Regions from separate parts of the Parvibaculum sp. MBR-TMA-1.3b-4.2 genome, predicted to be linked through region 1. Evidence: riboswitches for the same ligand, from Rfam matches in the RefSeq annotation. Region 1 holds a riboswitch; the other holds the start of a gene.

What was found. Region 1 has a riboswitch for cobalamin ahead of cobT (nicotinate-nucleotide--dimethylbenzimidazole phosphoribosyltransferase). Riboswitches for the same ligand answer to the same signal wherever they lie in the genome.
Region 2: another riboswitch for cobalamin. It lies ahead of ACSSVQ_RS05145 (TonB-dependent receptor plug domain-containing protein); the one in region 1 lies ahead of cobT (nicotinate-nucleotide--dimethylbenzimidazole phosphoribosyltransferase).

Annotation. Positions count from the first base shown of each region.
Region 1 covers NZ_JBRJHC010000001.1:1,431,742-1,439,275, forward strand. The annotation lists gene ACSSVQ_RS06915 (adenosylcobinamide-GDP ribazoletransferase) at 1-540, opposite strand, end outside; gene ACSSVQ_RS06920 (histidine phosphatase family protein) at 507-1,157, opposite strand; gene cobT (nicotinate-nucleotide--dimethylbenzimidazole phosphoribosyltransferase) at 1,079-2,152, opposite strand; cobalamin riboswitch at 2,425-2,558, opposite strand; gene ACSSVQ_RS06930 (very short patch repair endonuclease) at 3,622-4,044, opposite strand; gene ACSSVQ_RS06935 (DNA cytosine methyltransferase) at 4,569-6,080, shown strand; gene ACSSVQ_RS06940 (AIPR family protein) at 6,077-7,534, opposite strand, start outside.
Region 2 covers NZ_JBRJHC010000001.1:1,037,208-1,044,741, reverse strand. The annotation lists gene ACSSVQ_RS05150 (enoyl-CoA hydratase) at 1-18, shown strand, start outside; gene ACSSVQ_RS05145 (TonB-dependent receptor plug domain-containing protein) at 89-2,062, opposite strand; cobalamin riboswitch at 2,269-2,509, opposite strand; gene ACSSVQ_RS05140 (GNAT family N-acetyltransferase) at 2,523-3,059, opposite strand; gene ACSSVQ_RS05135 (glutathione S-transferase family protein) at 3,089-3,724, opposite strand; tRNA gene ACSSVQ_RS05130 (tRNA-Pro) at 3,860-3,936, opposite strand; tRNA gene ACSSVQ_RS05125 (tRNA-Gln) at 4,071-4,145, shown strand; gene hemP (hemin uptake protein HemP) at 4,434-4,604, shown strand; gene ACSSVQ_RS05115 (TonB-dependent receptor domain-containing protein) at 4,744-6,864, shown strand; gene ACSSVQ_RS05110 (hemin-degrading factor) at 6,882-7,534, shown strand, end outside.

The sequences.
Region 1 (7,534 bases):
TTCCGCTCCCGGCGGCCTGAGAACGGGCAGTGTTGCCGACCAGAGAAGAGGGCCGAAACGGGCCCAGGCGAGAAGCGGCACAAGCAACCAGCCGCCCCCCTCCCTCGTCAGGAGCATGAGGAAGACGAGCTTCGTCATGAGCTGCATCGCCAATGCGATGGCAGCAAAGGAGCCGACATGCGGATCCTTCAGGACGGCATGGAAACGCGTCGGATCGCCGTGCGCAGCACCCAGCGCATCTACAAGATCGCCCAACCCGTCGAGATGAAGCCCGCCTGTCACCCACACCCAGAAAAGAAGCGCCAGCACCGCGCCCGCCCACGGGTCGAGGCCAGCACCCAGCATGAGGATGACCGCAAGCATGACCCCAAGCACCAGGCCGACAAGCGGAAAATAGAGCGAGGAACGGGAAAGATCGGTGGACGAAAAGTGCTCCGTTCGCGGCATAGGTAGCCGCGTCAGGAACTGAAAGGCAAGGATGGCGCCGCTGTAGTGCCTGTCCATCTTCATCCGCTGAGCCCCGTCAGGCCAGCGCGCCATACTCCAAACGTTTCGTCTCGGAAGAACTCGAACTCAAGCATCGAGGCCGGCGGCAGGGCAATGTTCCAGGCCGCCGCGAGCGGGATGCCGACATAGAGTTCCAGCATGGCGCGCATGACGCCTGCGTGGGTGATGAGCAATGCGGAAGCAGCGCCGCCGAATAGGACGCCGCGTATCGCGCCATCGACCCGCGCCGTGAAATCGCTCCAGCGCTCTCCTTCCGGCGGTGGAAAGCGGTCCGGATCCTGCCAGAACAGGGAGAGAGCGGATTCGCTCTCTTTCCAGAGATCCTTGCTGCTGCGTCCTTCCCATCGGCCGAAATCGAGTTCGCTCAAGCCGGTTTCAAGCGCACAGTCTTGCGCAAAGAAACTGGCAAAATCGGCGCAGCGGCGAAGAGGCGATGAAACAACACGATCCCAACGACGTCCGCCGCAGCGCTCGCGCATTGCCGTCCATCCGCTCTCCATCAAGGGCGGATCGGAGCGGCCGCAAAAGCGCCCCTGCATCTCCGTTTCGCCATGCCGGAGCACGGAGAGCTTCATGCCCCGTCCTCTTCCGAAGCCTTTTCCGAAACGCCCGCGCTTTCGAAAGTCGCCATGCCCGCGTGAAGGGCGCATGCCAGACGCAACAGCGGGAGGGCCGCCGCCGCGCCGCTCCCCTCGCCCAATCGCATGCCGAGATCGAGAAACGGGGATGCGTTCATCTCGTCCAACAGAATCCGGTGCCCCGGTTCCGCGGATGCGTGAGCGAAGAGGAGCCAGTTCGCCACACCGGGATTTACCCGGCAGGCTGTAAGCGCTGCAGCGGAACAGATGAACCCGTCGACCAATACGGGAATGCCGGCCTGCGCCGCGGTTACGAAGGCCCCGGTCAATGCCGCGATCTCGTGCCCGCCGACACGCATCAAAATATCGAGAGGATCACCGCCATCCGTCAGCCCATGATGTTTCAGCGCGTCCGACAGCACCCGCGCCTTGTGGGCAACTCCGTCCTCTGTCAAACCGGTCCCCGGGCCGCAGATTTCCGAAACAGAACGCCCCGTCAACACAGACGCAACCGCCGCGGCGGAACTGGTATTGCCGATCCCCATTTCGCCGAAGATCAGCAGATCTGCGCCCTCTTCCGCCGCGCGCCGAACCGCCCGCTGCCCGGCGGCAAGGTCATGTGCCAATTCCTCATCGCTCATCGCTGGCTGGTTCCGGAAGTTGGCCGTGCCCCTCGCTTTCTTGTCGATAACAACCGCCTCCGGCAGCTCATCGGCTCGGGACCCCGCATCGACGACCGACAGCACGGCGCCCTGCTCGCGCGCCAGCACGGAAATCGCAGCACCACCCGACACGAAATTGAGGATCATCTGACCGGTCACTTCCGCGGGGAAGGCGGATACGCCTTCCTCGACGATGCCGTGATCGCCCGCAAACACGACAACATGAGGCGCACAGATTGCGGGGCATTCGCGCCCCTGCATGGCGGCAAGGGAAATCGCCGCCTCTTCCAGCCGCCCGAGCGAGCCGGGTGGCTTTGTCAGCTGAAGCTGCCGCGACGCCGCGGCCTGCCGGGCCTTCAGGTCCGGCGACCGGGTGGGCGCACTCAGCCAATCATTCGTCGCCATACCGTCACTCATCACGAAGCATGCCGCGCCAGAGAAGGTAACCAACCATGTCTGCCTCCCTCAATGACAGGGAAAGCTGAGCGAGTGGCGGCCGTCATGCACATACATGCCCTTGATGAGAGAGGTTGCCCCCTCTTCAGCGCCCACGAAATAGATGGCCAGCAAAAACAGCCCAAGGCAAAAACTCGAGCACCGGAATGGGGACCGGCGGGCGGAAACATAGGAGGTGTCGGGCATTCTCATTCTCCCTGGGATTACGCGTCCCGTTGAAGGAAAGTCAGGCAGAATGAACGAGGGTCTGGCTACGGAACAAAAGACATTCCGATTACAGTGGCGCGACCGCGCCGGAATTACACCGGCTTCCCCGCTCATCGACGGAAGGCGAAGCTATTCAGCGCCCGCAGTTAAGTCAATCCAACCTGTCAGGCGCTCGCGATCGCTGAAAAGTTCATCGATCGCGAGTTTTGAATTGACGAAATTTGCGATCCGAGCCGGTGCCGAGTATCAGAACCGACATTCGAGTGGAACACAATCGCTACGGTCTGACACCTTGAATTGCCGAGATTATGCTTTCGTGCATGTGCACAAAGACAGTCCACCAAAGAACAAACCTACCCGGCAGACAGATCGCGAACAGGACTCTTTACAGATTGAGAAATCAGGCGGCTACATCCATGTCGAGTTTGCTGCCGACAATCTCCGCGTGTCCCTGGATCCACCCGACGACTGCCGCTCGACCTTACCGGATGAATGTCGCGACACGGATGTTTACTCAAACCGTGCAGCGTCTTGGTGGCGAACAAACAGAGCAGATGGAAATTCCGGCATTCGAGCTTCCATTCACCGACAAGAGACGCATCCAGCAGGCAATCAGCTCGCTTCGCAACCGAGTCTCGCGCACTTTCGATGCCCCTATATCCCCCGCTAGGTCGAACGCATACTCAACATCACTCCGAAGGAGCGCCGCCTCTGGACAAGAGACGGCCGACTGACCCTGGCAGGTAAGCGGCACTCGAACCGAAGCGGTTCCGGCTTCTCCGTACGCCTCTTTTCGGCAAAGCAAATCGCCCATCTGGAGAAGCAGCCATCTACAATAGAAGCTTGGCGAAGACAGGATAGGTACGCTTCCAGCGCGGCAACTGATCAAACTGGAGTCGAGAAGTAGATCCGTGCAATTTCCCTCGAGCGATTCAGCACTCAGCACTAAATTTGGGAGATACATGGCGCAAGGAGCTGTCCCGTTGCCCTTTGGCGCATTTGGGAGGTTCACGGGGTCCAGGTCAAGAAAACCCAAGCACAACCTGAGAAAACATTCACCTCGTGCCCAAGTGGACAGCCATGTTCGTCTATGTGGGGGCTATGGTGCCCAGGGGCGGAATCGAACATTTCTGATAACCTGCTGATTTTATTTAACAAGTGGATCGCTTAGGGGCGAAGATACCGTCAGAGATACTGTCGGGTGATCAAGCTCATGCAAGTCCGCGAAGCAGCCGCTCTCTGACCCGCTCTACTACACCCGAGGGATCGTCATTCAGTTCGCATTCCCAGACCGTCAGGACCGTCCAGCCGGCCTGTTCAAGCTCCCACTGTTTCTGTCGATCTCGCGCCACGGTACGCTGAAACTTGTTTTGCCAGAAGTCCACTCGAGTCTTTGGAGTTGTCGCTCTAGAGCACGCATTGTGACGGTGCCAGAAGCAACCATGGACAAAAATGACTGTCCGGTATTTCGGAAAGATGATGTCCGGCTTGCCTGGCAGATCAGCTCCGTGAAGGCGAAACCGGAACCCCTCTCGATGAAGCAGGCTCCGTAGCAATCGCTCCGGCTTGGTATGCTTACCTCTAATGCGAGACATGTTCCAGCTTCGGCGCTCGACAGATATCCGGTCGGCCATTTTCTCCTGTCCGAGATTACGTCCAAAACCTCAGCGACAAACCATGCAGTCTGCCAAGTAAGATATTGCGGCACCACTTTGCCGATTTGATAATACTGGGCGACACACAACCCATCGAACCTACAGCTACCAGCGGAAGCCTTCAGATGGGTAGACACATTTGATAATGTTACGACATTTCGAAGGATCGCTCCAGGCAAGGTAGTGCACATCATTGGATCTGCGTGAACATTCCAGACGCGCCGCCGACATGTTGATTTCGGCAAATCACTACAGACCGATGGTCAAGACTGGGGCCGAAGCCATCACTTGTTTGGGAGAGATAAGTAGGAATTACAACGAATATCCAGTCCTTTCCTGATGGAACCGGGGAAGGTATCCGCACGGATATATTTCCTGAAAAGAAGTTCGGATTTAGTATTGCAGGAACGAAGCCTCGCCATCATTCTTGATCTGACTTCCTTTGACACGATGTTCGCCGTTTCTGCCTTGGTCGTCTTGCACAGACCTCGTATAAAATCGCCATGAAATCAAATCAGGTTTTTCGTACCATTGATCTCTTCGCGGGCCCCGGTGGCCTCGCCGAAGGCTTCTCGACGTCGGTCGGCCCTGCAGAGTTCAAGATTGACCTTTCTGTCGAGATGGACCCGGGGGCGTTTGCTACCCTCAGATTGAGAAGTTTCTATCGCAACCTCGATTCAAAGGGACGACAGGACTACTTCGATTTTGCCAACGGCGAAATTCCACTGGAAGAGGTCAGACGACGTCATTCCGTCTCGTGGAAGCAAGCGGAAGTGGAAACCGCTATGCTCGAACTTGGCAAGCCGATCGATAACGAAAAGCTCGACAGACACTTGGATGAACTGCTTGAGGATGACGCCGACAATTTTGTGGTGATCGGGGGGCCTCCCTGTCAGGCCTACTCGCTTGCCGGCAGGTCGAGAAACGCAGGTATAGCCGATTACAGTGCCGAGAAAGACAGCAGACACTTCCTATTCCGGGAGTACATCCGCATCCTTGAGAAGCTGCGTCCTAAGGCTTTCGTGATGGAGAACGTGAAAGGGATACTGTCTTCTTCAGTGTCGGGCGGCAGGATCTTCGAGCTCGTTCGGCGCGATCTCGCGAGCGCGGCCGGCCGCGACAGCTATCGTCTCTTCTCTCTTTCGCCCAATCCGGAGAAATCGGGTTATGTTCTAAGAGCTGAGGAACACGGAGTGCCTCAGGCAAGACACCGGGTCATCATTCTCGGATTGCGTCAGGACATCGCCGCAAATCTTGACGACGAAAAAATTCGTCTCACAAAAGCAATGGAAGAAGTCTCGGTCAAAGATGCAATCGGCGACCTACCAAAGCTAAGAAGCGGACTGAGCCGAGAAGAGGAAGGTTTTGAGCGCTGGCAAGAAGCGGTGGCCGGCGCGTTTATCATCGCCGCCGATGCCGCTCCGGACGGCTCGGGTCTTCGCAAAAGGCTATGGCAGCATCACAAGGCCGTCTTGCGCAGAAAGGAAATGACCCGCACTTCGCAGACTTATGGCGTCACGCGTCCGTCGGAATACGCGATCGCGCTTCGCGACGGACGGCTGGTGCGTCCACCGAATCACGAGACGAGGGGACACATGATCTCGGATCTGGCACGCTATGCCTTCTGCTCAACCTTTGCAGAACTCAAGGGGCGCGCCCCGTCTTCGAAGGATTTTCCTGGGGCGCTCGCCCCAGATCATAAAAGTTGGAATTCCGGAAAGTTCGCCGACCGCTTCAAGGTACAAGTGTGGGACAGTCCATCATCAACAGTTACCAGTCACATTTCCAAAGATGGCCACTACTTCATCCACCCCGACCCAACGCAATGCCGAAGCCTGACGGTGAGAGAAGCCGCCCGCCTTCAGAGCTTCCCCGACGACTACATTTTTCTCGGCAACCGAACTTCTCAATACGTCCAAGTAGGGAACGCCGTTCCGCCACTTCTCGCAAGGCAGATCGCTGTGGTTTTAGGGCAGCTACTTTCGGGCAATCTTGAGCAGGCCAGCGCCGCCTAACTCATTGATTCTATAGGCGTTCCTTCTTCGGCCAATCGATTGATGAGAAGCTTCATCGCATTCTTTTCAGGCTTGGTGAGCGCCAGATTGCCGGCCGCCAATTTCTCGAGAGCACGATTGGACTTTTCCGAGAGTAGGCGCCGCTGATTTGCATTGGCGCGAACCATGTCAGCCTTGGGAACGATCGAGAGTAACACGACATCAAGCTCGACCTCATTGTCGATTTTTTTGGTATCGCGCCCGGTCTTCTTTAGGTCGTTCGAGTCATCAAAGCTAAGCGTGACGTACTCCGGAAGAGTGCCCACATCGAAAGTCCGCTTTGAGATCGCGTCCCAACATGCCTGCATCTTGCAGTACTCGCCAACGTTTCGTGCATCAGCCGGGGTATCCTTGATTGCCGCAGACACCTGCGGTGCAAGCTCTTCCAGAAAATCCTGCAGCTCTTCAGGCACGTCCTGAGTCGACCAGATATTGTCCCAGTTAAGCGAAGCGCGTCCGAGATTTCGAACATGGTGTGCCAACCAAGCCAATGTGTACGTTACCGTCTGTGACTTGAAACCCCGATCGATCTGATACCAATCCGATTGCGCGATCATCTTGTCGGTCCATCTAAACAGCAGGGCCATCGAGCAGGCATTCCTGAACCAGGTTTCGTTGTAGTCCGCCTGGTGCGTCTTCCATGACTTTGCCGTCTCGTTCGCAAAATACATGAAGCACTTTTGAGCGCCCTTCGACACAATATCGGGTCTACACTCGAACGTGACGAAGTATTTTGCGAGGTCCGTTTTCACCATGACCTTCGCTTTTGGGAACTCCAGCTGGTATTTTCGTTTTTCGGCTTGACTCGCATATGCCATACCGTCGCGGTATTGGCCTCTGGCCCGTTCGTAGAACCATTTCTCGCCGGAAAGCGCGCCGTCCTGCGGCGGCGCCGCTAAAAGCCTTGAATAGCGCTCCATCTGCAGATGGAATGGATGATTGGAAAAAAAGTCCGCTTCCGAAATCCGGTTCTGCGTGTTCGCGTAGCGCGAAATGAGAGGCACCACCTTCTCGACCGATTCTCCGGGGACGACCGAGAGCTTCATCTGGACGTGCACTTTTTCGAGTGGCGACTTCCCCACATCCTTTGCATAGAGAATCGAGGCGGTGGTCTGGCCGCCATTCACGATCTGAAGATCATGAATAGATGAGATGCCGAGCTGATCATTAGTAAGCTCTTTGAGTTCCACTCTTGATGCCGTCGCAGTCAGCCCGTTATTGTAAGCGAAAAACATTTCCGGCTCTTCACGGATCGTTTTGAGAATGCCTTTGTTCACCTTCGTCCTCGCCTGAAGGTAGGTTCGCACATTTTGCTCGAGGAGCCTCGCACCATACAGCCCGTAGACATCGGCCAGCACGTTCCCCGGAAGCGCAAGAAGATAGGATTCGTAATCACCAGATGCCGTCGAGGCCCG
Region 2 (7,534 bases), 390 kb from region 1:
AATTTCACCGGCCGCTGAACCCCGGCCAGAAAGAAAAATGCCCGCCCCAACAAGGGGCGGGCATAGTCGCGTTTAGGACGACGTGCCGTCAGAAGGAAACGGTCACACCTGCCAGTGCTTCGATGCCCGGGGCCTGGAAGCCATTGGCAGGCTCGTATTTCTGATCGAGCAGATTGTTGACCCGCGCCGTCAGCGTCACATTGTCTGTGAGCTTCTGCGACCCGGAGATGTTGACGATGGTGTAGGGCGTCGGGTTTAGGTAGTAGCCGAAGCCGTCGCGCGGAATGTCGCGATAGGGATCGATCCACTGAATATCCGTCGCAAGCGATGTGCCTTCCATCGGCTGCCAATCCGCCGTGAGGCCGATCTGGTGACGCGGGCGACGCGAGAACGCCGCCTGAAAGCTATCCGTCTTCAAAAGCGTGTAGGTGTAGTCGATCCGGGCCGACACGTTTTGCATCACGTCGAAACTGACGAATGCCTCGATCCCCTTGGCGGTAAAGCCGGGATCGTTTTGCGTCGTGGTGCCTGCCGAATTAGTCACGATCGGATCGTCGATCTGGGTCTGGAACCATGTGACGCCGGTCACAAGGGCATGATCGAAGAAGCCTTGCTCGATGCCCGTTTCCCAGCCGCGGCTCTTCTCGGGCTTCAGATTGGGGTTGCCCCGGAATACGCCGAAGCTGTTCGTTGAGAAACCATGGAGCTGATAGAGCGATGGCGTTTTGAAGCCTGTGCCATAGCTCGCCGTGAAGCGTGTATCGCTATCGGGCAGATAGTAGGCAGGCGCGATAGTGAAGGAGAAATGGTTGTCGTAGTCCACCGGCATGTCGTAGCGCAGATTGAGGTTCAGGAAGAGCTGATCGGCAAAGTTCAGATGCTCGCCCGCATAGACCGCAAACTGATCTCTGTCCGCTTTGCTTTGTTCATTGATCCGGTAGGTGGGACCGAAATCGCGGAAACCATGGGCTTCGTACTTTTCGTGCCGGTAGGTGGTGCCAAAGGAAAGCGTGTTCCAGTCAAGCAGATCATAGCTGTTGTCGAATGCGGCGTTGAGCGTTTCCGACGTAAAGGTCACGTCGTTGGAATAGATGGAGCCGCCTGCATCGGGCTGATCCTTGTTCTGGCCCTGCTGATGTAGATAACCGCCGGTCAGCGTCGGACGCCATTTGCCGCCGAAGAATTTTCCCGAGAGCTTGCCCGATATGAGCAGTTTTTGCTGGTCATATGTGCTGTTCGGGTTGTCGTAGAAGGGTGTGAAGGAGGCGTTCGATCCGTCTTCATCCGTATCGACCGAGCTGTCGACGAACTGCGCGAAGATGGAGCCTTTCACATTTTCGCCGAAACGCTGGCCGATATTGCCTGAGATGGAGGTGGTCTCGTTGCCGTCCTTCTCCTCAGGCTGTGTGCCGCGTATGCGGGCAGGCGTGATGTCGGAGCCGTCGGTCCGTTCATGCGAGGCGGCAAAATAGTAGTTGGTCGAGCCGAAACCGCCGCTCACCGAGCCATTTGCATTCAGTGTGCCCAGCGTGCCGCCTTCGATGCTGGCGTGTGTGGACAATGCGCCTGTGCCGGATTTGGTGATGATGTTAATGACGCCGCCGATTGCCTGGCTGCCATAGACGCCGCTTTGCGGACCGCGCACCACTTCGATGCGCTCCACATCGCCAAGCGAGATATTGGAGATCGAAGCCGCGCCGCTGGGAGAAGACGGATCTTCTAGCGGTAGCCCGTTCATCATCACAAGCGTTTGGTTGGAATTTGATCCCCGCATGAAAATGGACGTCTGGGCGCCATGCGGACCGCTCTGCACCACATTGAGGCCCGGCACGGTTTTCAGCGCATCGGTGAGGCGGAGATATTGATGCTCCTCGATGTCTTTCGCGGTGATGATCGTGTAGCTCGAGGTGACTTCCTTGGTGGGAAGCGGTTCGAGATTGCCGGTAATCAGGATGCCGTCGGAAATCCTGTCCGTTTCGGCATGAGCGCTGGCGGCAAAGGCAGTCGTGGCACTGGCGGCGACGGCAAGAAAGGCGATAGATCGCCGGTCGAATTTCAACATGGGTGGACCCCCCGTAACATGATCGCGGCAGACCCCGGCCGCAGGAACCGGTGGAGAGCGCGTATTTACGGGAAGCGAGAGAGAGCCGCTTGTCGGAAAACGCGGCAGGCGGCAGGCTGTCGGGAAAGGGGCCCGGCGACGCGCATCGACCTGACGCGTCACCATAAGCGGAAATCACCGCCCCGTTGGCACACCCCGGCCACCGGCAGATGACGCGCTTTCTGGCAGGTCTCCTGGCTTACGGGTCGTCGGCGGCGTTTCGCCTTCCCGGCCGATCCTGAAAAAGGACCAATGGCCAGTGGCATGTCATGAAACGCAGCCTCACCGATCACAGTTGCGGGGGCAGCCTGGGAATTGACGTGCATCGGCACGCCGCACCCTGTTCCCTCTTGCCTCTTCCTTCCGCCTTTCGGCTTGCGTGAAGAACCATGAAAGCGAGCGGCACTATAGGGGCGTGGTTTTAGGTGTCAAATGAGGGAGAGGCCGTGGCGATCCACACAAGCCCCCGCCACATGCCGCCATTATGGGCTTCCTCATAATCGAGTGAGGGGACGCGGATGAGGCCGAGCCGTTCCATCACCGCCTGCGACCGGAGATTGTCGGGCGCGGTATAGGCCAATACCTTTGTCAGGCCGCAACGCGCAAAGCCGTCCGCAAGCGCGGCCGACGCGGCTTCCGTTGCATATCCGTGCCCCCATGCTTCGCGTTGCAAGCGCCAGCCGATCTCGGTGTGCGGACCGAGAGGATGTCCCGGGCGCGAGGGCATGATGCCCGCATAACCGAGAAAATTGCCCGCAAAGGTTTCAATCGCCCAGCGGGTGAAGCCATGTGTCTCGTAGGCCATGACATAGCGATCGAACTTTTCATCGCTCGAACGCCTGTCGATAGGGCCGCCAAGATCATGCATGACCTCTGGATGAGCGTTAAGGGCGGCGAACGCGTCCCGATCCGGTTCGCGCCACTGCCGAAGTCTCGTCCGGGCTGTCTCGATCAGCATGACGGTACACGCTCATTTTGGGCCGACGGCTACGCCTTGGCGCTGGGCCGGGCCGAAACCGCTGCGTGCCAGCGCTTGAGGTCTTCATGCTCGGGCTTCGGCTCATGCTTCACCCATTTCGCGAAATCGACGCAGACGAGCGCTGTGATGTCGGCGAGGGAGAAATTGTCGACGGCGATATAATCCCGGCCTTTCAGGCGCTCGTTCAGGACGTTGAAGAAACGGGTGAGGCGTACAGACCCGCGCTCTGCGAGTTCGGGAATCTGTGCAAGATTGACGGGGCCGGGCAGGGCGCGGTCCGCCATGCCCTTGGAGGTGTTGCGCAGAACCTCGGCGATGGGCATCAAGCCTTCGAATTCGATCCGCGCATTCCAGCCCATCACCAGACCTTTTTCCTCCGGGGTGGTGCCCAGAAGCGCCGGCTCCGGCTTCACCGCTTCCGCCCAGGCCGCGATACCGAGATTTTCCGTGAGGATGGTACCGCTTTCGAGCTTCAGCGCCGGGACGGTGCAGGCGGGATTGATCTTCTTGTACGCGTCGGAAAGCTGCTCGCCCTTGGCAAGGTCCACCTGCACGTTTTCATGCTCGATGCCCTTTTCGGCGAGCAGGATACGCGCGCGGCGCGGGCTCGGCGCGGCTGTGAAGTCGTAAAGGACGGGTTTCATGCTTTTCTCCCTGAAGGCCGCTTGTCTGCGCGGATTGCCATGGGCGACATGATCCACATCCCGGCTGGCGATGCAAAGACACATCTGCGCGAGGGAGCAGGCAATTTGCGGGCAAGGGAAGGGGAAAACAGAGAATGGTCGGAGTGAGAGGATTCGAACCTCCGACCCCCTCGTCCCGAACGAGGTGCGCTACCAGGCTGCGCTACACTCCGACGTTCTCTGGAGGCGGGTTTATATCGCCTGTACGCGTACGCCGCAAGGCCGGATTCCGTGCTTTTCCGGGGCTCGTCGCAAGCGCCGCCGCTTGCGCGAGCAAAGCCATGGGGCTATGTTCCGGCCCTCTTTTTGGGGCGTAGCCAAGCGGTAAGGCAACGGGTTTTGATCCCGTCATGCGCAGGTTCGAATCCTGCCGCCCCAGCCAATCCGGTTCCGTGCCGGGTCAGTTCCGGATCCGCATCGGGCCGCTCCGGCTAAATCATCCCAATCCGTCATGAAAATCAGCCGTCGCCGGGCTCCCTCGGCCGCGGTTTTCTGTATATGACGCAATGCTTTGAGAGCTGCCTGTTTCTGCGTTGCAGCTAAGTGAGTTCATCCGCTCAAGATGCTATTGCAAATGACTCGCAGTAACGATACAAGGTCCGCAGTTACGAAGTCGGGGCTTTAGCCCGTTTTCTGGATCCCGGGATCCAGGCGGATTGTGCAGGGGCGGATGAGTAAGACAGAAGGAGCAGGGCCGGTGGATCGGCAAGAGCGGACGGCAACGCCCGTCATCCGTTCGGAAACCCTGCTTTCGACGCGCAAGGAAGCTGTGATCGAGCATCGTGGCGAGCACTACCTCTTGCGTGAAACCTCGAAGGGCAAATTGATCCTGACCAAGTAGAAGACCGGGCGCCGCCTGTACTCCGGACGGCGCTTCATCAATCGACAGTATCTCGTCCGAGCCAGCCACTGCCGGTCGCGCCTGCCGCGACAGATGTGCTCAGCCAGCCAGGACCTTTCCACCAGTGAAGGGGGCATCCATGTCTGGCAGCAGTCCGGCAGAATTTTTGAAGAAGCTTGCAACAAGTACCGCGCTTTGCAGCGTCGCGGCGATGGGGCTCGCCGCGCCGGCGATGGCGGAAGACGCCATCACCGCGCCGATCACCGTGACGGCGACGGGCAGCGGCATCACCGCCTATGAATATCCGGGCATGGTGACGGTCATCGACAAGGACGAGATCGACCTCAAACAGGCCTCCACACCGGACGATATTCTGCGCGACGTGCCGGGCGTGATGTTCACCGGCGGCCCGCGCCGCACCGGCGAAGTGCCGTCCATTCGCGGTTTTTCGGGCCCCGATGTGGTGATCCTGATCGACGGCGTGCGCCAGAACTTCAGTTCCGGTCATGATGGCCGCTTCTTCATCGACCCCTCCGTGGTGAACAGCGCCGAAGTGCTGCGCGGTCCGTCGTCGTCGCTCTATGGCAGCGGCGGCATGGGCGGCGTGATCGAATTCCGTACCATCGACCCGCTCAAGGCGCTCGCCGCGGGCGAAACGCAGACCTCGTTCGGTCTGGGCGGCCAGACGGCCAACCGGGAATATCACGCCACGGCAACCGCCATGTCGCGTCCCCTGGACGGTCTGGGCATCGTGGGCAGCCTGACGAAGCGTGAATCCGGTTCGATCGAACTCGGCAGCGGCTCGGAACTCGAATCGGATGACGATATCCTGTCCGGCTTCCTCAAGGGCTCCTACGACGCCGGCGGCGGACACAAGTTCACAGCAAGCTTCCTGCGCTTCGACAATGATGCCATCGAGCCGAATAACGGGCAGGCCAACGGCAACGATTATGCCGACAAAAACCTTGTCTCGGAAACCTACCGCCTGGGGTACGACTTCAATCCGGCCAGTGCCTGGGTGGACCTGAAATCGATTGCCTACTATCAGAGCTTCAAGGCCGACGAACTGCGCCTCGACAATAATGGCGTGGGGCCCGCGGGCGAGCTGCTGAAGCGTGACGTGGATACCTATGGTTTCCGAGTCGACAACCGCAGCCGCTTTTCTCTCACCGAGGATATCTTCACGACACTGACAATCGGTGCCGAGGGATACCACGACGAGCAGGAAGGAGCTGCGGGAGGCGGCGTACGCGGCGGCGTGCCCGATGCGGAAGACAGCTTCATCGGCGGTTTCGCACAGGCGGAAATCAACTGGACCAGGCCTTTCGGCTTCCTGCCGGGTGACCTCTATGTCGTTCCGGGTCTCCGCTACGACAGGTTCGAAAGTGAATCCTCTCAGGCCGGTGTAGACAATCAGGACAGCGCCTGGTCGCCACGCATCGGCGGGAGCTATATGCCAGTCGAATGGCTGAACCTGTTCGGCAGCTATTCGGAAGCTTTCCGGGCGCCGACGATGGATGAACTCTACAGCACCGGCGTGCACTTCACGTTTGCACCGGGCGACCTCGGGCCGGGAACGGCCGGTCATACCAACCGCTTTACGCCGAACCCCAATCTGAAAGCCCAGAAGACCGATACGTTTGAATTCGGCGCAGGTGTGACCTTCGACGATTTGTTGGAGGAAAATGATCGATTGGAGATCAAGGCGTCTCGCTACTACACGGACGGCGAAAACTTCATCGATCTGCAGGTGAACCAGCCGGCACCTTACGCGGCTTGCAGCCCCTTCGTACCGGGTGCGTGCGACGGCACCACGACCAGCGTCAATATTGCCGATGCCGAGCTTGATGGCGTCGAAGCCGAGGCACACTACGAGAATGATCGTATTCGGGTGAAAGTCGGCTTCTCCAACGTCGATGGCAAGAACAAGGCGACGGGTGAAAAGCTGGGTGTGCTGACCCCCGCCATGGGCACGCTCGACGCGGCGATCAAGCTGCCCGAAACCCATTCGATCATCGGGTGGCGCGTGATCGCGGCCGATGAATTCGACAAGGTCAACAGCGTCGCGGACGAACGGGACGGATATGTCGTGCACGGCGTTTATTTCGCCTGGACGGCCAGCGAAGGCCCCCTGAGCGGCCTTCGGCTCGACCTTGGCATCGACAATATTTTCGACAAGGCATATGCGCGTGCTTACGCGTCCTCATACGAAACGGGCCGCAATTTCAAGGGCGGTATCCGATACACCGTGAACTGGTAAGGAGAAAAGCGATGTCTATGAGCGTTGCAGGTGAAGAAGGCGCGACGAGCCCGGCGGAGATTGCCCGGCGGCTCGCGGCGCTGAAGGACACATCGCCGAACATGCGGGCGCGCGATGCGGCCCGGGAACTGGGTGTGTCGGAGGCGGAGCTTTTGGCCGCCCGACTGGGAGATGGCGTGACCCGCCTCGACCTTCGTCCGAAACAGCTGGTGGAAGATCTTGCTGGCGTCGGCGATGTGATGTGCCTCACCCGCAACGAACATTGCGTGCATGAGCGCAAGGGCACCTTTGAAGGCATTCACCTGTCGGAGAAGGGAGGCGTGGTGCTCGGCCCCGATATCGACCTGCGGATATTCTTCGCGCATTGGCATGTCGCTTTTGCCGTGAGCGAAGAGGTCCGCTCGGGGCTCCGTCACTCGATCCAGATTTTCGACACGGATGGAACCGCCACGCACAAGGTCTATGCGGTGGAGGCAACCGATATGGACGCCTTCAACGGGCTGATCGAGAAATACAGCGCGGAAGAGCAGTCGCCCGATCTGGCGTTGCGTCCGGCCGAACCGAAAGCGGCGGATCTTCCCGATGAGGAAATCGACCGTGACGGATTGCTGGAACGCTGGGGCGCGCTGAAGGACACGCATGACTTCTTCCCCATGCTGAAGGCGGTGAA